One region of the Streptomyces sp. NPDC098789 genome, then DNA from elsewhere that is predicted to be linked to it. Evidence: riboswitches for the same ligand, from Rfam matches in the RefSeq annotation. Region 1 holds a riboswitch; each other region holds the start of a gene.
The links. Region 1 has a riboswitch for cobalamin ahead of ACIQWR_RS11470 (ABC transporter substrate-binding protein). Riboswitches for the same ligand answer to the same signal wherever they lie in the genome.
Positions count from the first base shown of each region.

Region 2: linked by a shared signal. The riboswitch ahead of ACIQWR_RS12700 (DUF4430 domain-containing protein) and the one ahead of ACIQWR_RS11470 (ABC transporter substrate-binding protein) in region 1 are both predicted to bind cobalamin.
Region 3: linked by a shared signal. The riboswitch ahead of ACIQWR_RS03075 (energy-coupling factor ABC transporter permease) and the one ahead of ACIQWR_RS11470 (ABC transporter substrate-binding protein) in region 1 are both predicted to bind cobalamin.
Region 4: linked by a shared signal. The riboswitch ahead of metE (5-methyltetrahydropteroyltriglutamate--homocysteine S-methyltransferase) and the one ahead of ACIQWR_RS11470 (ABC transporter substrate-binding protein) in region 1 are both predicted to bind cobalamin.

Region 1 is NZ_JBIWAJ010000004.1:309,823-313,579, reverse strand. It holds gene ACIQWR_RS11485 (DUF4352 domain-containing protein) at 1-309, opposite strand, end outside; tRNA gene ACIQWR_RS11480 (tRNA-Trp) at 502-574, shown strand; gene ACIQWR_RS11475 (peptidoglycan-binding protein) at 660-1,472, opposite strand; cobalamin riboswitch at 1,637-1,772, shown strand; gene ACIQWR_RS11470 (ABC transporter substrate-binding protein) at 1,831-2,838, shown strand; gene ACIQWR_RS11465 (FecCD family ABC transporter permease) at 2,802-3,757, shown strand, end outside.
Region 2 is NZ_JBIWAJ010000005.1:24,410-28,166, forward strand. It holds gene ACIQWR_RS12695 (immune inhibitor A domain-containing protein) at 1-1,318, shown strand, start outside; cobalamin riboswitch at 1,385-1,523, shown strand; gene ACIQWR_RS12700 (DUF4430 domain-containing protein) at 1,564-2,052, shown strand; gene ACIQWR_RS12705 (ABC transporter ATP-binding protein) at 2,193-3,757, shown strand, end outside.
Region 3 is NZ_JBIWAJ010000001.1:629,449-633,205, forward strand. It holds gene ACIQWR_RS03060 (energy-coupling factor ABC transporter ATP-binding protein) at 1-378, opposite strand, end outside; gene cbiQ (cobalt ECF transporter T component CbiQ) at 375-1,124, opposite strand; gene ACIQWR_RS03070 (energy-coupling factor ABC transporter substrate-binding protein) at 1,129-1,470, opposite strand; gene ACIQWR_RS03075 (energy-coupling factor ABC transporter permease) at 1,467-2,177, opposite strand; cobalamin riboswitch at 2,207-2,423, opposite strand; gene ACIQWR_RS03080 (hypothetical protein) at 2,465-3,025, opposite strand; gene ACIQWR_RS03085 (hypothetical protein) at 3,165-3,476, opposite strand; gene ACIQWR_RS03090 (L-serine ammonia-lyase) at 3,724-3,757, opposite strand, start outside.
Region 4 is NZ_JBIWAJ010000003.1:187,847-191,603, forward strand. It holds gene metE (5-methyltetrahydropteroyltriglutamate--homocysteine S-methyltransferase) at 1-1,787, opposite strand, end outside; cobalamin riboswitch at 2,004-2,156, opposite strand; gene ACIQWR_RS08360 (3-hydroxybutyryl-CoA dehydrogenase) at 2,377-3,300, opposite strand; gene aceB (malate synthase A) at 3,297-3,757, opposite strand, start outside.

The sequences.
Region 1 (3,757 bases):
GTTGACCAGGCGGAGCTCGACGGAGACGAGCCGCTGCGCCGGATCCCGTGCGGGATCCGCGGTGCGCGGGGTCGCCGGATCGGTCACGGCGACGAGGGTGACGTCCAGCAACTCTCCGGGCCGATTGCCGCGCAGCGAGATCGTCTCTCCGGTGGGCCCTGCGGGGAGCCGGCCCTGCGCTTCCGCGACGCCGGGTCCGGGCCCGAATCCGACTCCGAGGAGGGTCGGCGCGGTGAGGGCGAGCGTGAGGGCGAGGGCCAGGGTGAGGGCGGGCGCGGGCGCGGCGGAGGAGGGCCGGAGACGGCGCATGGCGGAACCTCCTCGGGCGTGGGGCCACCTCCCACCATCCCCCTCGGCGCCCGGCCCCGCCACCTGCGACGCTCCCCGCCGCGGGCCGCGGGCCGCGGAGCGCCCCGGGAGCGGCCGCTGGTCCCGTCGGGTGACCACATGCTGGAAACGATTGGATCATCCGCGTGCCCCGTGCGAAGCTAGGGCCATCGAAGGGGCGTAGCTCAGTTGGTAGAGCGTTGGTCTCCAAAACCAAATGTCGTAGGTTCGAGTCCTGCCGCCCCTGCAAGGGAAACCCTCCGAAGCCCGGGGTGAACGCGCCGCGTTCACCCCGGGCTTCGGGCGTTCAGGTGGTCCACGGGGCGTTCGGCTCAGACGTTGGGGACCTGGAGGAGGTCCCAGGTGGTACGGCCGGGGGGCCAGGTGGCGGCGGCCCCGGTGAAGCCGCACGTGCGCTGCCACGCCTCGTAGCTGGTCTTGTCACCGCGGCCGATGACGTCCTTGTTGCGGCTCGACTCGTACCGGTCGCACCCCACGGCGACCAGGCGGTCGTGCATGGCCGAGACGATCGGCGAGCGGCGGCCCGTGGTGAACCAGGCCGCGCCCGGGAACGGCTCGAAGGTGGGCGCGGTGACGGGTGGCGCCCAGCGCCAGGCGGTGATGGCGGACCCGCCGCGGGGGTCCTGGGGGTCGGCGGTCGGCGGGCACTCGCCGTCCGGGTAGCGGGGGGCGAAGTAGCCGGTGACGTAGCTGCTGCGGCGGGGGTTGGAGTGCGACCAGACGCCGTTGCCCTGCCCGTGGTCCACGGCCCCGGCCCGGATGGAGTTGCCGCCCTTGGTGTACACGGTGTCCGCGTCGAAACCGGTGACCATCTCGGTGTGCGCGCCGTTGCCGAAGTTCACCCACGCGCCGGCGCTGGGGTACGCGGACCACTGGCCGCGGCGCTGCGCCCAGTCGCTGAACGCCGAGACGTTGTCGACTTTGGGCACGATCGCGTCGAGACCGGCGTCGTGGTAGGTGCACCAGTCGAAGATGACGCACCACGCGACTCCGTCCTCGCCGAACTCGCGGCCCCAACGGGTGTAGTTGTCCCAGCCGACGGTGCTGTTCCAGCCTTCGTAGATCTGCTCGGGTACGGACATCAGGTGGTCGGTGAGCTGTCGCCACTCGGGTGAGGTGCTCATGGGGGGTCCTCCGGGTGTGACGGAGCCGTCGATTTCCGAAGTGGTCCCCAGCAATGAGGCGGCCAATGCGTCCCTGAGCTGCTGTATCGATTCAGCTCGGTCGGCGGCCCAGGGGGCTCCGCGGCCGGCGCGGGCGGTCGGGCGCCGGCACCCGGGCGCGGATGGTCTGGCAGAATTGTCCGGGTTACCCCCGGGCGGCGCGTACCAGGAAACCGGTGTGAAACCGGTACGGTCCCGCCACTGTGACCGGGCCCTCGCGGGTCCGGGAGTCAGACACTGACGTGCCGCCCTTTCCTTGTCGATTTCCTTTCGACTTCCTTTTGACCCGGGGACGAGGATCCCCAGGAGAGGCTCCGTCATGTCGCGTTTCCGCGCCGCCCTGCGCGCGCTCACCCCGCTCGCCCCCCTGACCCTCCTGATACCGCTCGTCGCCTGCGGCGCCGCCGAGGAGGGGGCTACGGGCGACGGCGCGCCGCGGCCGACGTCCGGCGCCGCGGGGTTCCCGTACACCGTGACCAACTGCGGTGTGACCACGACGTACCGGGAACCGCCCCGGCGCGCCGTCGCCATGAACCAGCACGCCACCGAGGTGCTGCTCGCCCTCGGCCTCGGCGACCGGATGGCCGGCACCGCCTACCTCGACGACGCCGTCCTGCCCGCGTACCGGCCCGCCTACGACAAGATCAAGGTGTTGGCGAAGGAGTACCCGTCGAAGGAGCTGCTCCTCGGCGCCAACCCCGACTTCGTCTACGGCGGTTACTCCAGCGCCTTCGACAAGTCCCAGGGGCGCGACCGCGAGACGCTGGGGAAGAGCGGTATCAACACCCGTCTCAGCGTGGAGTACTGCACCCAGGGCCCGGTCCGCTTCGAGCAGCTGAAGACCGAGATCACCGAGGTGGCCCGTACCTTCGGGGTGCCCGACCGGGGCGCGCGGCTGATCGAGGACGAGCAGCGCCGCATCGACGCCGTCGCGGCGCGCGTGAAGGACAAGGCGCGCCCGACCGTCTTCGTCTACGACTCCGGGGAGACGGCGGCCTTCACCTCGGGCGGCAACGGCATCGGCAACGAGATCGTCTCCCTGGCGGGCGGGACGAACGCCTTCGCCGACCTGAAGGACACCTTCGGCGATGTCTCCTGGGAGAAGGTCATCGAGCGCAAGCCCGATACCGTGCTGATCTACGACTACGGCGGGACCGGCGTCGAAGCCAAGAAGCAGCGCCTGTTGAACGACCCGGCCCTCGCCCAGGTTCCCGCGATCAGGGACCGGCGGTTCGTCGTCCTGCCGCTGTCCTCGGCCGTGCTCGGGGTGCGCGTCGCCGACGCCGTCGAATCCCTCGCCGGGCAGCTGCACCCCGACGCCCGGTGAGGGCGGACCGCCGCCGCACCCCGCTCGTCCTCGTCCTCCTCGCCCTCGCGCTCGCCGCCTGCGCGGTGGCGGGACTGGCGCTGGGGCCGGTGCGGATCGCTCCCGGCCAGGTGCTGGAGATCGTGGCCGACGGACCGAGCCCCGGCGCCTTCGCCTCCATCGTGTGGGACGTCCGGATGCCGCGCGTGCTGCTGGCGGCCGTGGTCGGAGCCGGACTGGCCGTGACGGGCGCCGTGTTGCAGGCCCTCGTGCGCAATCAGCTCGCCGACCCGTTCCTGCTCGGCGCGTCCTCCGGGGCCTCCGCGGGCGCCGTGGCCGTCATCGTGCTCGGCCTCGGCGCGGGCGTCGCGACCAGCGTCACGCTGCCCCTGGCCGCGTTCGTCGGATCGCTCGGCGCGTTGGTCACCGTGTACGCCCTGGCCCGGCGCGGCGGGACCATGACCACCGGGCGGCTGATCCTCGCCGGGGTCGCCGTCCAGTACATCCTGTCCGCGCTGACCAGTCTGGTGCTGGTCCTCTCGGCGCGGGCCGAGGAGGTCCGCTCCATCCTCTTCTGGACGCTCGGCGGCCTCGGCGGGGCGCGTTGGGACGAGCTGGCCCTGCCCGCGGCCGTCCTGGCCGTGGGGACCGGGCTGCTGCTCGGCCTCGCCCGGCCGCTGGACCTGCTGCTCGCAGGCGAGGAGGACGCGCGGACCCTCGGGCTCGACACCGGTCGCTTCCGGGCCGCCGTCTTCGTGCTGACCTCCCTGGTCATCGGAGTGCTGGTGGCCTTCAGCGGTGCGATCGGTTTCGTCGGGCTGATGGTTCCCCATGCCGCCCGGATGGTCGTCGGCGCCGGGCACCGGGCGCTGCTGCCGGTGGCCGCGCTGGGCGGGGCCGTGTTCCTGATGCTGGCCGACCTGGTCGCCCGTACCGCGGC
Region 2 (3,757 bases), on a different contig from region 1:
CAGTGGGGTCGGGCTCTTCGCCCACGAGTTCGGCCACGACCTGGGCCTGCCCGACCTCTACAGCTCGGACGGGGACAACAGCGTCAACTTCTGGTCGCTGATGTCCTCGGCCTCCTACCTCGGCAAGGGCCGGGGCACCACCGGCGCCTTCCCCGGCGACCTGGACGCCTGGAGCAAGCTCCAGTTGGGCTGGCTCGAATACACCGAAGCCGACGCGGGCCGCAGGACCAAGGCCGTGCTCGGCGTCTCCGGCTACAACACCGACGATCCACAAGCCCTGTTGGTGCACCTGCCGCCCTCGGTGACCCGTACCGAGCTGGCCGATCCCTACGAGGGCGCGGCCCAGTGGTGGAGCGGCACCGGCGACTTCATGGACAACACGCTCACGCGCTCCGTCGACCTCACCGGGCTCGCGGCCGGCGCCCCGGCCCGGCTCGACGCCCGGGTCTGGTACGACGTGGAGCAGGACTTCGACTTCCTGACCGTGGAGGCCTCCACCGACGGCGGGACCACCTGGGCGGCGTTGCCCGGCACGGTCGGCGGCGCCGCGATCCCCGCCAAGGGGATCTCCGGCGCCTCGGGCGGCTGGACCGAACTCGGCGTGCCGCTGGGCGCGTACGCGGGCGGACACGTCTCGCTGCGACTGCGGGTGACCTCGGACAGCAACACCCACGGCAAGGGCGTCGCCTTCGACGACCTGCGGATCACCGCGGACGGCCGCGAGCTGCTGCGCGACGGCGCGGAGCAGGGGGCGAACGGCTGGACGGCAATCAAGTGGTCGCGCACCGAAGGCCGTTACGGAACCGAGCAGCACCCGCGTGCCTACGTGGTGGAGAACCGGCGCTACACCGGCTTCGGCGAGTACCTCAGAACGGGACCGTACAACTTCGGGCAGGGCGACGACTCGGTGGAGTTCTACCCCTACCAGCAGGGCGTGTTGATCTGGCTGTGGGACACCGCGTACAGCGACAACACCACCAAGGCGCACCCCGGCGGCGGCCTGCTGCTGCCGGTCGACGCCCGGCCCGGGGCGCTGCGGTTCACGGACGGGTCGCTCGTCAACGCGCGGGCGCAGACCTTCGACGCGACGTTCTCGCTGCGGCCGAGCGACCGGATCGTGCTGCACAAGGCGGGAGCGCCGCTGGTGGTGCCCGCCCGGCCGGGCGTGCCCGTCTTCGACGACCGGCACGGCGGCTACTGGAACGCCGATCTGCCGCAGGTCGGGGTGAAGGTGCCGGACACCGGGACCCGGATCGCGGTGGTCAAGGAGGCGTCGGGCGGGGCGCTGACCACCGTGCAGGTGAGCCCCTCGCCCTGACCCGACGTGCCCCTATGATGACCGTGCACGGCCGATCGGGCCCGGGTGACCGGATCCCGGCGGCCGTACGATCCACAACTTCATGCGTGCGTGACCAGGGGAAGCCGGTGCGAATCCGGCGCTGACCTGCAACCGTGTGCGGCCCGTTGCCCCTCGGGGCGGCGGGCCGCGAGTCGGAGCACCTGCCACGGCACGCCGAACGCTTCCACTGTCACGGACTACAGCGCGAAGAAAGGCACCCCGCCATGCGCAGCATGCTCATACGCCGTACCGCCGTCACCGCCGCCGCCCTCGGGCTGGCACTGACGGCCGCCGCTCCGGCCGTCGCCCACACGACCGCCGCCCGCACCAACGCCCCGGTCCTGGTGCGCCTCACCGTGCAGGGCCCCGACGGCAACCTCTTCAAGGGCCTGGTGCTGACCAAGGGGCACGAGGTGACGACCGCGACCGGCGGCACCCACAAGTGCGACGGCACCAACGGCGCGCAGAACCCGAGCCCGGTCCCCACGCCCACCGCCGCCCTCGACGACGCGGCCCGCCAGCGCCACTTCGGCTGGGACGGCACCTGGTACGCGTCGTTCGACGACTTCTCGGTGGACACCGTCAAGAACGTCTCCGGCGGGGGCACGGCGTACTGGAACATCTCGGTGAACGGCGCCTCCACCCCGGTCGGCGGCTGCCAGTTCAAGATCAAGACGGGTGACGAGGTCGCCTTCACCTGGACCTCCTTCTAGCGGGCGGCCACGGGGATTCCTTCGGCGCGGGACGCGTGTGCTTCGGCGGGTACTCCCCGTCAAGGGTGTCGGTTACCATCCGAGCTACCTCAACCGACCTCTGTAGCCCCAGAGTTGGTCCGCACCGCCAAGGAATCCCCGTGATCAGCTTCGAGAACGTCAGTGTGAAGTACGACGACGCGCCCCGATCCGTGCTGCGGGACGTGAATCTGACCGTCGAGGAAGGCGAGTTGTGCCTGGTCGTCGGGCGCACCGGCGTCGGCAAGTCGACGCTGCTGGGTACGGTCAACGGACTCGTCCCGCACTTCACCGGCGGCACCCTGTACGGCCGGGTGACCGTCGGCGGCCGGGACACGGCCGAGCATCCACCGCGTGAACTCGTGGACCTGGTCGGTGTGGTGGGCCAGGATCCGCTCGACGGCTTCGTCACCGACACCGTCGAGGAGGAGCTGGCCTACGCGATGGGACAGCTCTCCGTGGAAGCGGCCGTGCGGCGCGCGCGGATCGAGGAGACCCTCGCCCTGCTGGACCTGACCGGGCTGCGCCACCGACCGCTGCACGAGCTGTCCGGCGGCCAGCAGCAGCGCGTGGCCATCGGTTCCGTGCTGACCGCGCACCCCCGGGTGCTGGTGCTGGACGAGCCGACCTCGGCCCTCGACCCGGCGGCGGCCGAGGAGGTGCTGGCGGTCGTCACCCGACTGGTGCGCGAACTGCGGATGACGGTGCTGCTCTCCGAGCACCGGCTGGAGCGGGTCGCGCAGTACGCGGACCGGGTGATCCACCTCCCCGGGGACGGGACCGTGGTGTCCGGGCGGCCCGCCGAGGTCTTCCGTACGTCGACGGTCGCGCCGCCCGTGGTGGAGCTGGGGCGGCTCGCGGGCTGGACCCCCCTGCCACTGTCGGACCAGGAGGCGCGCCCGGCCGCGGCCCGGCTGCGGACCCGACTGGCCGGGCGGACACCGGCTCCGGTGCGCCCCGCCGCACCGGCGGGCGGGGGCGAGGCGCTGCGGGCCGGCGGGCTGACCGTGACGCACATGGGGCTGCCCGCGGTGCACAAGGTGGACCTGGTGCTGCGCGCCGGGGAGGTCACCGCCCTGATGGGACCGGGCGGCTGCGGCAAATCCTCGCTGCTCCACGCCCTGCACGGGTCGGGGCCGCGGCGTTCGGGCACGGTGACGGTCGGGGGCGAGGGGGGTCGGGACCCCGGGACGCTCCCGGCCGCCGAGGTCCGGCACCTGGTCGCGATGGTCACCCAGACGCCCACCGACCTGCTGAGCCGGGTGACCGTACGGCAGGAACTCGCCCAGGTGGACGTGGAGTCGGCCGCCTCCGGCGTGCGCTCCGCGCGGGAGCTGCTGGACCTGCTGGCGCCCGGGGTCGACGACGCCATGCACCCGCGGGACCTCTCCGAGGGCCAGAAGCTGGCGCTCGTCCTCGCCGTCCGGCTCTCCGCGACGCCGGGGGTGCTGTTGCTGGACGAGCCGACGCGCGGCCTGGACCACCGCGCCAAGGCGGCGCTGATCCGGATCGTCGACGAGCTGGCGGCGCGGGGCACGGCGGTGCTGATCGCCACGCACGACGTCGAGTTCGCCGTGCGGGCGGCCGACCGGGTGGTGCTGATGGCGCAGGGCGAGACCCTCGCGGACGGCCCGGCCGCCGAGGTGCTGGCGACCTCGGAGACCTTCGCCCCCCAGGTCGCCCGGAT
Region 3 (3,757 bases), on a different contig from region 1:
CCGGTCCCGCACCTCCGTCACCGCCAGCCCCAGGTTCATCGGGCCGAAGGAGACGTCCTGTTCCACGGAGGCGGCGAAGAGCTGGTCGTCCGGGTCCTGGACCACCAGCTGCACGGCCTTGCGCAGCCGGGTCAGTCCGGCGCGGCCGTACGAGACCACCGCCCCGTCCAGGTGCAGCTCGCCCGCGTCGGGGCGCAGCCCGCCGCTGAGCAGGCGCATCAGCGTGGTCTTGCCGCTGCCGTTGCGGCCCAGCAGGGCCAGGGCCCGGCCCGGGGCGATCGGGAAGTCCACGCCGGACAGCACGGCGGGCCCGTCCTCGTAGGCGTAGCCCGCGCCCGCCAGCCGGACGAGCGGTTCGGGTTCCACGGGTACGTTCACGAGACGAAGCCCTTCGAGGCGAGGGTGACGGCGACCAGCGCGGCGAGCAGGGCTCCCGACGCGGTCAGGAACCGCCAGGACGGGGAGGACTGCGGTACGAGCACCCGCAGCGTGCCGTCGTAGCCGCGCCCCGCCAGCCCGCTCTGGAGCCGGGACGCGCGGTCGAAGGCGCGGACGAAGGCGGTCGCCGCCAGCCCCGCCACGGACCGCCAGGCGGCGGCCCGGCCGCTGTGGCCCAGCCGGGCGGCCTGGGCCCGGCGGACCTGGGCGAGGGAGTCCAGCAGGAGGAAGCCGATCCGGTACATCACCAGCGCCACGTCGACGACGGGCGCCGGCACCCCGGCCCGCACCAGCCGGGGCAGGACGTCCGAGACCGGGGTGGTGAAGGCGAACAGGAGCACGCCGAGCGAGGCCGCCGACGTGCGCAGCAGCAGTTCGACGGCGTGCCGCGGGCCGTCCGGGGCCAGGGAGACCAGCCCCGCCGGGCCGCCCACCGCGAGCAGCAGGGGAGCCGCCCCGGTGAAGCAGAACCCGAGCGGGATCCGGAAGGCCCGCCACAACTGCCGCGGGGGCACCCCCGCCGGGCCGAGCAGCACGGCGAGGGTGGTGGCGGCCACCAGGGGTCCGCCGGGCCAGGGCGGCAGGCAGACCGCGGTGACGGTCAGCCCGAGCCCCAGCAGGGCCTTCTCCAGGGGGTGTCGGCGGCGCCAGCGGCTGCTGTGCGCCGCGGCGTCGATGGGCAGCACCGCCTCACGCGCCCCGGGAGCTCTGGTCGTCCCCGTGGCCCGCGCCGGCGGCCTCGCCCTGACGGCGCCCGCGGCGCACCCCGAAGTAGTAGGCGAGCACGCCCGCGCCGAGCGCCGCCTGGAGGGCGAAGAGCGCCGACTCGACCTCCCCGGAGGGGGGTTCGTACAGCGGGGAGAACCACGGCTCGTAGTCCGGCCTGAGTTCCGTGATCGCCGTCTCCGCCTGCGCGTCGGCGCCGGCGAACGGCTCCTCCTTGCCCTCGCCGAGGCCCAGGGCGATCGGGAGCACCGCCAGCGCCGCCACCAGGAGCAGCAGCAGGGTGTTGATCTTCGCGTTCCTGGTCATCGGACGGCCGTCCCCTGCTCGCTGCGCGCGGTGGTGCGGGCGCCGGTCAGCTTGGCCACGCCGAGCCGCACCAGGTCCGACTTGCTCGACTGCATCAGCAACCGCATCACGAGCACGGTGAGCAGGCCCTCGCTGACCGCCAGCGGGATCTGGGTGACGGCGAAGATCCCGCCGAACTTCGCGAGCGAGCCCGCGAAGCCGGACGCCGGGTCGGGGAAGGCCAGCGCGAGCTGCACGCTGGTCACGCAGTAGGTGATCAGGTCGGCGAAGAAGGCGCCGCAGAAGACCGAGACCATCAGGGGCGCGTCGAACCGCTTGAGCAGGCGGTAGACGGCGTATCCGGCCCAGGGGCCCGCGATCGCCATCGAGAAGACGTTCGCGCCGAGCGTGGTCAGCCCGCCGTGGGCCAGCAGCAGGGCCTGGAACAACAGGGTGATCGTGCCCAGCACCGCCATGATCGGCGGGCGGAACAGGATCGCACCGAGCCCCGTCCCGGTGGGGTGCGAGCAACTGCCCGTCACCGAAGGGATCTTCAGGGCGGACAGGACGAAAGTGAACGCACCGGACGCCCCGAGCAGCAGGGTGCTCTCGGGATGCGCCTTGACCTCGCGGGTCAGGGCGCGCACTCCGTGGACGACGAAGGGGGCGGACGCGACGCCCCAGGCGGCCGCGTGCAAAGGGGGTAGGAACCCCTCGGCTATATGCATGTGTAGGGAGACCTCTCCAGCACCTCGTGGATGGAACAACGCACCCCGGTCGGTCTCCTGGCTCACGGGTGCTGATGCCGCGGCGCCGCCTTCCCGGCCCGGGCGGTCTCCCGCCCGGTCCAGTGGCTCCCCGCAGGGTGGCGCCGGACTTCCCGTTCACAGTGGCGAGGGCCGCACCGGTTTCCCACCGGTTTCCCGTACACCAAGGCCCGTTGACCCTACCTGACCAGGGGCAACGGGCCGTCGGCGGCGCCGTCGTTCAGGTGCGCGCGGCACCCGGAGCCGTCTCAGCAGACGTTCGGGTGGGCGATGTCGACCACGAAGCGCTCCGGGTTGTGGAGCGTGGAGGTGGTGAACTGCGGTGCGGTGTCGAAGGCGGCGCCGAAGGTGACGTACCCCTCGAAGTCGCCGGTGAAGGCGAGGCCCTTGAGCTTGCTGAGGTAGATCTTCTGGAGCTTGGGGCCGGTGTAGACGGAGTGCCCGGCGTCGTCGTGCGCCTGGGCCGGGTGCAGGCGGATCTCCAGGAAGTACGTCCCGGCGAGCGGGACGGGCTTGCCGGAGCCGTCGTAGACGAGCTCGGAGACGGGAGTGACGGTGACCCCGGGGACGTAGCCCTGGAGGTCGATGACGATCCGGTCGTAGGTGCAGTGCCCGCCCCAGCGGGCATTGGTCACGAGCGGTGTCTGGGTGGCGGAGGCGGAGGCCGGTACGGCGAGGCCGAGTCCGGCGGTGAGGAGCAACCCGGCGGTGACGGCCGCCAGCCGCCGCCGGTGGACGGAGCCGGGGCGCGTACCGCGCCGCAGCGAGTGGACTGAGTTGCGGACGGAGCGTATGAGGTGGTCCAGCATGACGTCCCCCGATTCTTCGGATGTGGGGACAGTAGTGTCATCGTGGAAGACACGCCATACGGCCTCGCGGTTGCACGCGGCGCACGGGCCGGGGCCCGGCCCGCCGATGCGGACCGGGCCCCGGGGGCGGTCGTGCGCGTTACGGGACCGGGTTGAAGACCACGGACTCGTGCGTGTTGGACTGGCCGATGGCGGTGAAGCCGGAGCCGTTCGACTGGGCCGTGTTGTTCTGGTTCGAGGCTCCGGAACCGGTGGCGACCTGCTGCGCGGTGGAGGAGTTGCCGGTGTTGCTGCCGCCCACCCCGCTGCCGAGGATGCTGGCGACGGCCGCGTTCGACGCGTTGGCCGCGCCGGCTCCGTTGTCGGCCTGCGCCACGCCCGTGCACAGGGCGGCGGCGAGGGGGAGCGCTGCGAGCGCCGCCATCACGCGGATGGTGCGGATGCTTGCCATGATCGAGTCCTCCAGTGAGCAAAAGGCGTGTGGTCCAAGACGGTTGGCCGACCGCCGGGTGCTGCGTGCAACGTCGCAGGCCCCACTTTTGCGTACCGGATCATGAAGAAACCAGCCCAGACGCGGTGGTTCCCCCTCAAGCATGATCAATCCATTTCAAACAAATGTTTCCCGCCATTTATGCGGTCTGGATTGTCCATAAGGGGTGCATCTGGGCTGGTCGCCGTCGTTCGGGATCAGGTCCTGGTCAGCACTCGATGACGTTGACCGCGAGCCCGCCG
Region 4 (3,757 bases), on a different contig from region 1:
TCCCGGACGAAGGACCAGGCGAGCATGGTGACCGGGCCGGTCAGCATGCCCTTGACCGGCTTCGCCGTCTGCGCCTGCGCGTACGTGGTCCAGCGCACGGTCATCGGATCGGGGCGGGAGATGTCCCCGGCCAGGACCGGCGGCCGGACGTAGCGGGTGCCGTAGGACTGGACCCAGCCGTGCTGGGTGGCCAGGTAGCCGGTCAGCTGCTCGGCGAAGTACTGGACCATGTCGTTGCGTTCGGGTTCGCCGTGCACGAGGACGTCGATGCCGGTCTTCTCCTGGAAGGCGATCACCTCGCGGATCTCGGCCTCGATGCGGCGTTCGTAGCCGGCCTCGTCGAGCCGTCCGGCGCGCAGGTCGGCGCGGGCGGTGCGCAGTTCGGTGGTCTGCGGGAAGGAGCCGATGGTCGTCGTGGGCAGCAGGGGCAGGCCGAGGTGGGTCCGCTGGGCCGCGGCCCGCTGCGCGTAGGGCTGGGAGCGGCGCCCGTCGGCGTCGGTGACCGCCGCGGTGCGGGCGCGCACGGCCGGGTCGTGGGTGATCGGCGAGTGCGCCCGGGAGGCGAGGTCGGCGCGGTTCGCGGCGAGTTCGGCGGCGATGGAGTCCGTGCCCTGCGCGAGGCCGCGGGCCAGGACGGTGATCTCGGCGGTCTTCTGCCGGGCGAAGGCCAGCCAGCGCCGCACCTGGGGGTCGACGTCGCGCTCGGCGGTGACGTCCAGCGGAACGTGCAGGAGGGAGCAGGAGGAGGAGACGTCGACGCTGCCCGCGAGACCGAGCAGGGTGCCGAGCGTGGCGAGGGAGGCCTCGTGGTCGTTGATCCAGACGTTGCGGCCGTTGACCACGCCCGCGACCAGGCGCTTCCCGGGCAGGCCGCCGACAGCGGCCAGGTCGGCGAGGTTGCCGGCGGCCCGGTCGGTGAAGTCGAGGGCGAGACCGTCGACGGGTGCCTTGGCCAGGACCGCCAGCGCCTCGCCGAGCCGGTCGAAGTACGAGGCGACGAGCAGCTTGGGGCGTTCGGCCAGCCCGCCCAGTTCGCGGTAGGTGCGGGCGGCCGCGCCCAACTCGGCCGGGGTGCGGTCCTGGACCAGGGCCGGCTCGTCGAGCTGGACCCACTGGGCGCCCGCCGCGCGCAGGTCGGCGAGCACCTCGGCGTAGACGGGCAGCAGCCGGTCGAGCAGGGTGATCGGCTGGAAGTCCTCGGGCACGCCCGGGGCGGGCTTGGCCAGCAGGAGATAGGTGACCGGTCCGACCAGCACCGGGCGGGCGTTCAGCCCGAGCGCCAGGGCCTCCTTCAGCTCGGCGACCTGCTTGGCGGAGTCGGCGGTGAACTCGGTGTCGGGGCCCAGCTCAGGGACCAGGTAGTGGTAGTTGGTGTCGAACCACTTGGTCATCTCCAGCGGCGCCACGTCCTGGGTGCCGCGGGCCATGGCGAAGTAGCCGTCCAGCGGGTCCGCTTCGACGGCGGCGCGGTGGCGGGGCGGGACGGCGCCGACCATGACGCTGGTGTCGAGGACGTGGTCGTAGTACGAGAAGTCACCGGTGGGCACCTCGCCGATGCCCGCTTCGGCCAGCTGCTGCCAGTGGGTCCGGCGCAGGGTCGCGGCGGTCGCCCGGAGGGCGTCGGCCTCGACCCGGCCCTTCCAGTAGCCCTCGACGGCCTTCTTCAGTTCCCGGTTCTGCCCCTGCCGGGGGTAGCCGTGGACGGTGGCCCGTACGGCCGGGTCCGGCGCGGCCGCGGAGGTGGCGGAACGGGCGGTGGTGGAACGGGTGGTGTTCTCGGGTGTCACGGAACTCTCCTTCGCGAGTACGTCTCCATGAGTCCCGGTGACGGACGCGAGGCGCGAAGGGGTGGCAGAGCGGACGGCCCGTCGCACCGCCGTGCGCGAGGCACCGGCTGCGACCGTCCGTCGTTCCCCCGGAACAGGTCCGGGGCGCCCCCGACCGACCCGCCCACGAGGTCACCAGGAAATCCGCGCACGACCGTGCGTGCGCGGGCAACGGGCAGGTCTTCGGACTTGCGGGCGCGCCTGCCGGTCTCCCGGCGGGCACCTAGTGGCCGTCGCTTCCCAGACCCGTACGGGTCCAGTGCGTATGACGGCGGTCGTTCCCGCTCACCGCTGCGGGGCAGTCCCGGATTCCCACCGGGTTCCCTCTTACGACGCATCCCGCCTGGCGGACGGGGCGAACCAGCTGCTGGGGGTCAGCTTAGGTCGACGCGGCCCGGTCGGGCGGATGTTGACCACATCCCGGACGGTGAGATGAGACACCCCGCGGCCGACGCGCAGGGAGCGCGCGGTGGCTCACCGGGCCACCGCGCGCTCCTGCTCCGTGCCTCCCGGGTCCCTCAACCCGGGAGCCGTACCACCGGGTCCCTCGTCAGCCCCGGTCGTAGGTATGGAACCCGCGGCCGCTCTTGCGGCCCAGCAGACCCGCCTGGACCATGCGCCGGAGCAGCGGTGGCGGGGCGTGGAGCGGCTCCTTGAACTCGGCGTAGAGGGACTCCGCGATGGCCGCGACGGTGTCCAGGCCGATGAGGTCGGCGAGCTTCAGGGGGCCCATGGGGTGGGCGCATCCCAGCTCCATGGCCGCGTCGACGTCCGCGGCGGTGGCGAAGCCCGATTCGGCCATCCGAATGGCCGAGAGCAGGTAGGGGACGAGGAGCGCGTTGACGACGAAGCCGGCCCGGTCCTGCGAGCGGACGGCCGTCTTGCCGAGCGCGTCGCGGGCGAACGCCTCCACCGTCTCCACGGTCTCGCGGGTGGTGTGCAGCGAGGACACGATCTCCACGAGGGGCAGGACGGGCACCGGGTTGAAGAAGTGCAGGCCCACGACGCGGTCGGCGCGGCCGGTGGCCATGGCCAGTCGCATGACGGGGATGGCGGAGGTGTTGGTGGCCAGGACCGCCCCCGGGTCCTCGACGATCTTGTCGAGGGTGGCGAAGGTCTCGGTCTTCACGGCCGCGTCCTCCACCACCGCCTCGATCACGAGCTGCCGGTCGGCGAGGTCGTCCAGGCTGCCGGAGAAGACGAGCCGGGCCAGGGCGTCCTCGGCGGTGAGCCGGTCCAGTTTGCCGCGCTGGACGGCGCGTTCGAGGGAGACGGCCACGCGTTCGCGGGCGGCCAGGGCGGCCGCGGCGTCGGTCTCGCACACCACGGTGTCGAGGCCCGCACGGGCACAGACCTCGGCGATGCCCGCGCCCATCTGGCCGCCGCCGACGACGCCGACCCTGCGGATCGCCGCGCCCGCGCCGGTGGCGGCTGTGGCTGTGGCTGTGGCGCTGCTGTCACTGGCGGCGCTCATGCGCGGGCCTCCGGACGGCGGACGAGGTGGCGGGCGTACGCGTCGGGGGTGAAGAAGGCCGGTAGGTCCCGCTGGAGCGCCGTCCGCTCGAGGACGGCGCGCGCCTCGGCGACCCGGGCGTCCGGATCCTCCTTCGCGAGCGCGGCGCACTGCGCGTCGAGGATCTCCCGCACGCCCGCGCGGTCGGCCGTGCCGTGGCGCAGCCACTGCCAGAGCTGGACCCGCGCGATCTCCGCGGTCGCCGCGTCCTCCATCAGCCCGTACAGGGCGACGGCGCCGCTGCCGCGCAGCCACGCGTCGAAGTACCGGAGGGCGACGGCGACGTTGGCACGGATGCCTTCGGCCGTGGGCGGGCCCGCGACCCGCCGGACCGACAGCAGGTCGGCCGCGGTGACCCGGACGTCCTCACGCGTACGGTCGAGCTGGTGCGGCCGGTCGGCGAGCACGGCGTCGAAGA